DNA from 3 places in the Virgibacillus xinjiangensis genome. Region 1 is predicted to be linked to each of the others. Evidence: predicted binding sites of a transcription regulator. Region 1 holds the regulator's gene; each other region holds the start of a gene.
What was found. Region 1 encodes LexA, which represses DNA repair genes until DNA is damaged. Its sites were predicted from a motif close to CGAACATATGTTCG; they were not measured.
Positions count from the first base shown of each region.

Region 2: the regulator LexA is predicted to act here: its motif matches at 1,354-1,367, upstream of ACFOGI_RS09700 (WYL domain-containing protein).
Region 3: the regulator LexA is predicted to act here: its motif matches at 1,495-1,508, upstream of recA (recombinase RecA).

Region 1 is NZ_JBHRSA010000004.1:19,595-22,876, forward strand. Features, by position in the region: gene ACFOGI_RS01040 (protein-glutamine gamma-glutamyltransferase) at 1-616, opposite strand, end outside; tRNA gene ACFOGI_RS01045 (tRNA-Gln) at 765-838, opposite strand; gene lexA (transcriptional repressor LexA) at 1,029-1,652, opposite strand; gene ACFOGI_RS01055 (YneB family resolvase-like protein) at 1,933-2,571, shown strand; gene ACFOGI_RS01060 (DUF896 domain-containing protein) at 2,667-2,900, shown strand; gene tkt (transketolase) at 3,014-3,282, shown strand, end outside.
Region 2 is NZ_JBHRSA010000041.1:67,301-70,582, reverse strand. Features, by position in the region: gene ACFOGI_RS09710 (FAD-dependent oxidoreductase) at 1-764, opposite strand, end outside; gene ACFOGI_RS09705 (aspartyl-phosphate phosphatase Spo0E family protein) at 914-1,087, opposite strand; gene ACFOGI_RS09700 (WYL domain-containing protein) at 1,397-1,612, shown strand; gene ACFOGI_RS09695 (YolD-like family protein) at 1,612-1,935, shown strand; gene ACFOGI_RS09690 (MFS transporter) at 2,027-3,282, opposite strand, start outside.
Region 3 is NZ_JBHRSA010000030.1:19,279-22,560, reverse strand. Features, by position in the region: gene pgsA (CDP-diacylglycerol--glycerol-3-phosphate 3-phosphatidyltransferase) at 1-156, shown strand, start outside; gene ACFOGI_RS07070 (competence/damage-inducible protein A) at 153-1,400, shown strand; gene recA (recombinase RecA) at 1,575-2,609, shown strand; gene rny (ribonuclease Y) at 2,861-3,282, shown strand, end outside.

The DNA of each region.
Region 1 (3,282 bases):
CGGTCGTAATCCCCATACCGTGCCCAAAGTACATGCCGTCTTCCAAAACTACTGCATTTTCTCCTCTCCACCAGTCCGTTTCGGGATGGAAATCGGGATTGTTGAAATAAACAACATCGCCTGGCAATATATATTCTGTCTGAATTCGTTGGATACCCAGATCTGTATCATGATGCCAGCTGTATAAATATAGCTGTTGAAAATATTGATTAAACAATCTTTCTCCGATGGACTCCAGTACAGCATGGTAATAGATGATCAATATAGCTGTAGCACATTCAAAGCCATACAAAGAGCTGTTTTTGTATATATCCAAGATACCATCAGCTGGCGAAACATCCTGTCTTAAACGGAACCCTCCAACATTTGTACGATGCCAAAAATCGGGGTTACAGCGGGAGTTTTTAAAGGTTTCAAATTTTGCTTCACTCTCATTCAGTGCTTTGGCACTCCTTATGATATTTTTGCGCAACTTTAATTCAAACTGTAATCCATCAATAGATTGGTAGGAATAAACGACAGGCTGGCTATGCATTTGGTTAAGAATCGTATGTTCAATGGGATCGGAAGCCCAATTGAATGCTGATTCAAAATCCAGTCCGGGCAGCTGTATCATGTCTCCACATCCCTAATGTTATAGTTGTGATTCCTTGCCAGTATATTCTCTGTTTAATGGGGTGTGCACGCGATATGAAAAATAAGGTACGACACTGTCCGGGTTTACTTGGCAGTGTTGTACCTTATTGGACCAACTATGGTGGGGGTGGCTGGTCTAGCTGGGCTTGAACCAGCGAATCAGGGATCAAAACCCGCTGCCTTACCGCTTGCCTATAGACCAATCAGCAGATTAAGTATGGGAAAGCGGCTCATGAATGGAAGTTCTTTTTAATTTGTATGTACCGCGAGGGGCATCTGCAAAACGAAGACAAAATTATATTGTATAGGAAATGTTTGCTCGAAATTAGCAGTCCAATTCTAGCATGTATATGGGCAAGGAACATTAAAAAAGCTGCCACATGGCAGCTTTTTTAATGGATATTCCTGTAGAGACCTATTACCTTTCCAAGTATCGTCACATTGTCATAGATGAGAGGTTCCATGGTAGCATTCTCCGGCTGAAGACGGATATGATCCTTCTCTTTGAAAAACCGTTTTACTGTCGCTTCATTCTCCTCGGTCATCGCTACCACTATATCACTGTTCTGAGCAGTGTTCTGCTGCTTTACGATGACCATGTCCCCATCAAGTATTCCAGCTTCTATCATACTTTCCCCATCAATTACTAGAATAAATAGATTATCATCCGTACCTGCAGTGGAATCAGGGAGAGGAATGAACTCTTCGATATTTTCCACGGCAGTTATAGGCAAGCCTGCTGTAACTTTACCTATGACTGGGGCATACCGAACTTCTTCTCTTGGAATATTGTTTTCCTCTTCCAGATTCAAGACTTCTATAGCACGCGGTTTTGTAGGATCCCTCCTGATGAAGCCCTTGCTCTCCAATCTGGATAAATGCCCGTGTACCGTGGAGCTGGAAGCCAGTCCGACTGCTTCAGCGATTTCTCGGACGGAAGGTGGATAACCTTTATCGCCGACTTGTTCTTTTATATAATCAAGGATCATTTGCTGCCTTTTTGAAAGCTTAGTCATCTATCAAACACCTCGCACATAGAATTTACTAGTGATAGTTTACCATTCGGTACTAGCTAATGCAAACGTTAGTTCGAAAAAACGGTTGACAGGACCGTATGTTCGTATTAACATGATTTGTATGCGAACAATAGTTCTTATATTTTAGTGGGAGGAATGCTGAATGTTTGGTAAAATAACAAAGACCGATGCATTTTATATAATTACTTTTATATTAATGTTGGGGTTTCTTTATTTTGCTATGATAACCAGCTGAGATTAACACAAGGGGTTTTGTCCAATGAAAGCTATCGTGTATTGTAGAGTAAGTACGAATAAAACCGAACAGGAAACATCACTCGCAAGGCAGAGGAAGGAACTTAATGATCTTGCTGTGAATTTCGGTTTTGAAGTGGTTGCCACCATAGAAGAACAGAAGAGCGGTTATGATATTGACCGGGACGGGGTATTTGAAATGCTGGATTATTTTACAGAAGGAAAAGCTGACTGTCTTCTAATACAGGATGAGACAAGGCTCGGCCGGGGAAATACCAAAATCGCTTTGTTCCATCAGCTGCAAAAACTCAAGGTTCCAGTTTATACCGCAATCCACGATGGAGAATTGGAACTTTCCGAGTCCGATTCCATGGTTCTCCAAATTGTAGGAATCGTAGAGGAATATCAACGTAAAATCCATAATACCAAAATTAAGAGAGGAATGAAAAAGGCGGTCAGCAACGGCTTCAACCCAGCAGATAACCTTTCCAACCGCAATAATGCCCCAGGCAGGGAGAGAGTCGATTTCCCAATAGAAGAAGTAGTACGGTTGAGACAGAATAAACTTACGTTTGAAGAAATTGCCAGGACCTTGAATAACTTGGGTTACCCTGTCTCGAAAGCGACGGTACACCGTAGATACAAGGAGTATCAAAATACTTGATAATGTCCATATGGAAAGATAAGATGAAGAGCAAGGACGAGACTGTCCCTGCTCTTTTAGTTTGTTGGACAGGACAGCCAAGGAGGTTATAGACCATGTTATCAAAAGGAAAAATTGAGCGGATCAATGAGCTTTCCAAAAAATCAAAGAAAGACGGATTGACGGAAACGGAAAAAGAGGAACAGAAACAGCTTCGGGAAGAATACTTGAAAAATGTCCGCAGGTCGTTTAAAAACCAGTTCAAATCGATGACAGTCATGGATCCTGATGGGAACGATGTAACTCCTCAAAAAGTAAGGGATCTTCAAGACAGGAATAAAAAGCACTAAATTTAATTTTACGTTTCCATAGGAGCAGAACTCAGACTTGTTATGTGAAATGTTTCATTATAGAATGTATATGTGACAAACTTATCAGACAGAAAGAGTAAAGGAGATTTTAAATGGCAAACGCAATTGAACAGAAATCAATCAACACCATTCGTACATTGTCGATCGACGCGATCGAGAATGCAAACTCCGGACACCCGGGTTTGCCTATGGGCGCTGCCCCAATGGCTTATACATTGTGGACAGACTTTATGAACCATAATCCTAAAAATTCCAAGTGGTTCAATAGAGACCGCTTTGTTTTATCTGCAGGCCATGGTTCCATGCTTCTATACAGCCTGCTTCACCTTTCGGGTTATAACGTGACAATGGATGATCTGAA
Region 2 (3,282 bases), on a different contig from region 1:
TGGAGCCGGGAAAAGTAGAATCCTTTCTTATCATCGAAAGGAAAGTGGGTGGCCATTATTGCATGTCTGCATTGGACATCATACCCTCCTTTTGTTTTCACCGTCATACCCTCATCACTGCTTTCAGTCGAGAGGGCAGTGGTATTTTCATAGATACGGCCACCGCTCTTTTCAACTTCCTTGACGATCGCTTCTAAGAATTTCACCGGATGAAAATGTGCCTGATCTTTCATGATCAATGCCTTCTCGGTATGAAAGGGAAGAGAGGTCTGATCGGTCAGCTCACCTTTGATGCCGATCATATCATAAGCATGTTTCTCTTTCTTCAGCATTCGCTTTCCTTGGCCTGTGCCTGCATGGAGGATGGCATCTTGATACTTAAAATCACAATCAATCTCATGTCTATCGATGATCGCCCTGATTTCATCCATAGCCTCCACTTGTGCATCATAATAAAAGCCAGCCTGTTCTTCTCCATGCATCTCAATCAACTGGCTGTACATCACGTCGTGCTGGGCGGTTACTTTAGCTGTGGTGAAGCCGGTGGTTCCGTCGAGAAGGGAAGAGCCTTCCAGTAATACAACATTTTTCCCTTCACGTGCCAGCATATAAGCTGCAAGAATGCCGGTCATGCCGCCGCCGATAATAGTGGTGTCGGCTTTGATATTTTCTTTTAGAGGTGGAAAAATCTTTGATATTTTATCTTTTCTCCAATAGGAAGCAGAATGATCTGGGAGATTTTTTTCGTCTCGTTTCTGATTCATGGACGGTTCCTCCTTTCCTAGTAGAGAACTATACCCATCTCTAAGGGGCTGCATGCCTGTGAACGTCCATCGAGCGAAACTAAAGAAATCCCTGATGCATCGCTATTGCCTCAGGGATTTCTTCTTTTGCTTCTATTATGTGTCGGTCTTTACCGAATCTCTCCATGTGTGAATTTGTTCAGGAGATCATCCAGCTGCTGGCTGCATTCAATTGTTTTTTCATTGGCTAAACCATATCTCAGTCCAAGTTCTATCATTTCTTCTTTTTTCATTAGGATGGCCATGGGTAGTTCAGGCTCCACTGGTTCTATTATTTGGTCCATTATATTTTTCCCCTCTACATTTTCAATCGTACAGATTTATTTATTTGGTGGCCCAACAAATTCATTATGGCAACCTTTTCTAACGGAATCAATGGTTTCCACAAAAGAAGTCACTGTTCTACGAAAGTAGACAAGTGATAAAACTAGACAAATAATTGGTTATTCAGCCTCTATCTCCCGCCACACTTGATGTTTTAGCCACACATTTAGCGCTTCAATATGACAGAGATTTACGTTGCATAAAATTTTTCGTTCGTGTTATGATAAGAACAAAGGTTCGGAACAACAGTTCTTGAAGGAGGGGCATCCATGAAAGAATTATTTACACGTATTTCGGGTGGCACACAGAAGCTGGAGATGATTTATCTATCTGGAAACGGCCAAATTTCCCAGCGGATCATCCGAGTAGTAAAAGTGGAGGGGGAGTATGTTCTCGCTTATTGCTATACCAAAAAAGAGGTGCGCAAATTCAAATTGGACCGGATTCTATCGGCCTACCCAGTCCGAAGAAAGGTGGGAGCATAATGGGAAAAGTAAATGATCGCGGAAATATGAAGTGGACCTCTCTGATGCTTCCTGAGCATATCCAGATGTTGAAAGATATGTGGGAGGATAGGGAGGCCAGGCCAATGCCCATTTTGGATGAACAGAAGCTGACAGAAATCAACAGGGTATTGCAGATGGCCGCTCATGACAGCCTTCCTGTGGAGATCAAGTATTATAATGGCCGGGATTACTTGACGGCAAAGGGAAAAATCTCCCGAATAAATCCTCTCGACAACTGTATCCAACTGGAAGGACAAGGAAAAATCATGGCCGACCAGGTGCTGGATGTATATATAGAATAACCCTGTCCGCGGATGAGCCATTGCCGCGGGTCATTGCCCCATCTTTTTGGACAAAAAGAATACCCCCCTCGGAAGGGGAGTATCATTCACCTTATATAGCCGTTGTACCTTCTTCTTTCATTTTTTCTTTGACTGCTGCAATTTCTGTCTGCACTTCTTTCATTTTCTTATCATCTAAATGATAGAAGTGCATGGCAGTAAGGGTAATGATCCAGCCGACAATTGGAATACCGAACATCAATACCATCGTTGCGATCAGTAATGGAGTGGTCAAAGCTTCTCCTAATTGTGGGAATTCATTTTCATACCCTATGAATCCTACAGTAATACCTACAAGTGCCGGTGCCAAGGAAGACATCGCCTTATCGATGAAGGAGAAGATGGTTCCGAGCATTCCTGGTACGTAGCGTCCTGTCTTATAGGTCTCATAGTCGGATACATCTGCAATCATTGGAATGACGATCGCAGGTGTCAAGCTTTCAATACCTCTCAATATTGCATAGAGGAGAAGGAAAATCAAGGTAGTCAAACCGATGTTCTCAAGAGAAATTGTTGTAGGTTCAATGAGCAGGAAGAATACAATCAGCAGGGAAGCTGTGATGATCCCAAGCCATGTTGCTTTCACCAGTGCACTTTTTAAACCTGTTTTTGTTGCAATTTTAACTCCGAGGAATGTAATCAAAAGCGTTGGAACAATGGTAATCAAAGAAATGGTTCCACTGAGTGCGTAATCACCGATCATGATTCCGAAAAACATAATGTAGACGGCAGGCTGCCTGAGAACCATACCAGCAATTTTGTCCGTAGACGCTGCGATGACCAACATTTGCATCGGCCTGTTTCCTTTAAGGATCGGCCAGTAGTCACGGAATCTGGTTTGGACGGTGGCATCAGCGAGTCCATAATACTCTTTTCTATCCCTGTTATTGATGGCGATCACAGCCAGAATGGTAAAGATACCTGCTGTAACAATTGCGTAGGTATTCAATTCGGTGAACAAGGACATGGTAAAGTCACCGTGTTTGCCCACCAGATAGGAGGCAACAAAAATCTGCCCGCCTGTAAATACCCCGATATTATAGGTGGCATCAAAAATACTGAACAATGGACGCTGTTTCGGATCGTTGGTCAAAACGGTTTGGGCCGCTTTCGTACAGGCAGTTTGGAATGTATATCCAATAATATAGATGGCATACATCATAATGAAGAAAGGCAGCTGCATGGCTTGCGGTAAGGAATGCGTGACATTATACATAATGAGTACCGAGCTGGCGAGAATTAGATTTCCAAGCAGCATTAGCGGCTTGAATTTACCGAATTTCGACTCCGTTTTATCGATGATGTAGC
Region 3 (3,282 bases), on a different contig from region 1:
GTAGCGATCTCAGCATTACTGCTCCATAACTTTCCTTTTTCCTATATTGGACTGCCGTTTGATATCATCATGCTCTATGCTGCACTGTTCTTCACCGTCTATTCTGGTGTGGACTATTTTATAAAAAATTGGCATGTAATGAGGGATTCTAAATGACGAAACCGTTGAAAGCTGAAATCATTGCCGTTGGTACTGAATTGCTGCTTGGGCAGATTGCCAACACCAATGCCCAATGGCTCTCTAAGCAGTTTGCCGCAACAGGAATAAATGTCTATCAGCATGCAGTGGTAGGGGACAATCTGGATAGAGTAACAGCGGTTTTCGCGGGCGCACAGAAAAGGTCTGATATAATCCTGGTTACTGGAGGGTTGGGGCCGACAGAAGATGATCTGACAAGAGAAGCTTTCCAAAAAATCAGCGGCTTGCAAATGGTAGAACATGCTTCTTCGATGAAAAAAATAGAAACTTTCTTTAAAGAAAGACAAATGGATATGACACCAAACAATCGAAAACAGGCCCGTGTTTTTGCTGGGGCAAAGGTATTGGAAAATAAAGCGGGAATGGCTCCGGGCATGATCGTCGAGCATGCAGGCAGAACCTGGATTTTTCTCCCGGGGGTTCCCCGGGAAATGAAATGGTTGACGGAACATGCTGTGTTGCCTTATTTACAGCAAGTGAAAGGAATGAAGGGGGTCATCAAGTCAGCGGTCCTCAAGTTCATTGGAATTGGTGAATCCTTGCTGGAAGATAAAGTCAGCAGTTTGATTCAGGCTCAGAGCAATCCCACTATTGCCCCTTTGGCACAAGAGGAGGGAGTCGTCATCCGCCTTACTGCCAAAGCAGATACCATGGAGGAAGCAGATGAGCTTATAGAGGAAACAAAACAGCAGATACTAGCAAAAGTTGGAAAGCATTTTGTGGGAATGGATGAGGACTCCATAGAAGAGCAGGTGGTGTCGCTGCTGAAAGAAAAACATAAACAGATAGCTGCTGCTGAAAGCCTCACTGGCGGAATGTTCACAGAGAGGCTTGTCTCTGTAGAGGGGGCTTCCAAGGTGTGTGCCGGCGGGATTGTATCCTATACTGAGGAAGTCAAGAAAAATGTGCTTGGAGTTTCTGAAAAAACAATCCGGGAAAATGGGACTGTCAGCAGGGAATGTGCCATGGAAATGGCTGAAAGAGTCCGCCAGAAACTAGGAGCGGATATAGGAATCAGCTTTACTGGCGTTGCCGGGCCAGAAGAGGTGGAGGGCCATCCTGCGGGAACCGTTTTTATTGCCATCATGCCTAGGGACGGTATGGTTTCAGTTGAAAAGTTCACCCTCCATGGGACGAGGAACTCTATTAGAAAAAAAGCTGTTCTCAAAGGTTTGCAACTTATTTTTGAGGCATTGAATTGATTTTTTGCTGATTCCGGATGCTGTAAAGTAATTTCTTAGACTGTTTCATGTGTCTATTATTCTATTTCTTATCGGAAAGAGGCCCGGAAATAGGAGAACATTTATTCGTTTTTTCTTGGCAAATCTATTAAAACCATGTATGATAGGAATAGATGATTAAAGGAGGCAACCATATTGAGTGATAAAAAACAAGCTTTAGATATGGCTTTGAGACAAATAGAGAAGCAGTTCGGCAAAGGGTCCATCATGAAGATGAGTGAACAGGGAGAACAGAAGATAGCAACCATTCCAAGCGGGTCACTCGCGTTGGACGTAGCACTGGGAATCGGCGGCTATCCGAGAGGAAGAGTAGTAGAAATTTACGGACCGGAGTCTTCCGGTAAAACGACTGTAGCACTCCATGCGATTGCAGAAGCACAGCAAAAGGGCGGGCAAGCTGCTTTTATCGATGCTGAGCATGCTCTTGATCCAACTTATGCAAGGGCTCTAGGTGTAGATGTGGATGAACTCCTGCTTTCACAGCCGGACACCGGGGAACAAGCACTGGAAATTGCGGAAGCGCTCGTACGTAGCGGGGCTGTAGATATCATTGTTGTCGACTCTGTTGCAGCACTTGTTCCTAAAGCAGAGATTGAAGGAGAGATGGGGGATGCCCATGTCGGTCTTCAAGCGCGCCTCATGTCTCAGGCACTAAGAAAGCTTTCTGGTGCCATCAACAAATCGAAGGCGACAGCGATTTTTATCAATCAGATTCGTGAAAAAGTCGGCGTGATGTTCGGCAATCCAGAAACCACTCCGGGTGGACGGGCGCTGAAATTCTATTCTTCTGTCAGGTTGGAAGTGCGCCGTGCTGAAAGTTTGAAACAGGGTAACGATATGGTCGGAAACAAAGCAAGAATCAAAGTGGTTAAAAACAAAGTGGCTCCACCATTCAAACAAGCTGAAGTCGATATCATGTACGGTGAAGGCATTTCCAAAGAAGGTGAAGTGCTGGATATCGGTTCCGATCTTGATATCGTCCAAAAAAGCGGTGCATGGTATTCCTATAACGAGGAAAGGTTAGGCCAGGGCCGGGAAAATGCCAAGCAGTTCTTGAAAGAAAATGAAGATATCATGTCAGAAATACAAACAGCAATCCGAGCTCATCACAGTCTGGACGAGTCGGCCGAGGAGACGGAAGAGGCTGGTCAGGAAAGTTTTGACGTGTAATCTTGTTAATGGTCATATAATCGTTATAGCAAAACCTCTGCTAGAGTTAAGCAGAGGTTTTCTGTATTTACCAGAAATAATCCCTACATTAATAATTGTTACGTTTTCTTGACATTACTTCAGGAGACAATTAAAATTAGATTGTATAATTTTATAATTTTTATTATAAGATGTATTATTTTCTATGCCCTTGAACTTGGTATATGCCGACAATATGAAGGTACAATTTTATAGCAATAGGAGGTGAAATCGTGGACATTATAATCTTAGTCATCTCCATTTTGCTTGCTCTAATCGTCGGTATTGTTGTTGGTTATCTGGTTCGTAGATCTATTGCAGAAGCTAAAATTTCAAGTGCTGAAGATTTGGCAAAACAAATCGTTGATGAAGCACACAGAAATGCAGACGCCTCCAAAAAAGAGGCACTTCTTGAAGCGAAGGACGAGATTCACCAGTTGCGTCAAAAGACGGATGATGAACTCCGTGAACGCCGGCTGGAAGTACAAAAGCAGGAAACCCGCCTGACGCAGAAAGAAGAAAATCTGGACCGTAAAAGTGAAACATTAGACAAGCGCGAGCTCTTGTTGGAGAAAAAGGAAGAATCACTGACGGAAAAACAACAACAAATTGAAGAAATGGAAAGCAAAGTGGAAGCCATGAAACAAGAGCAGCA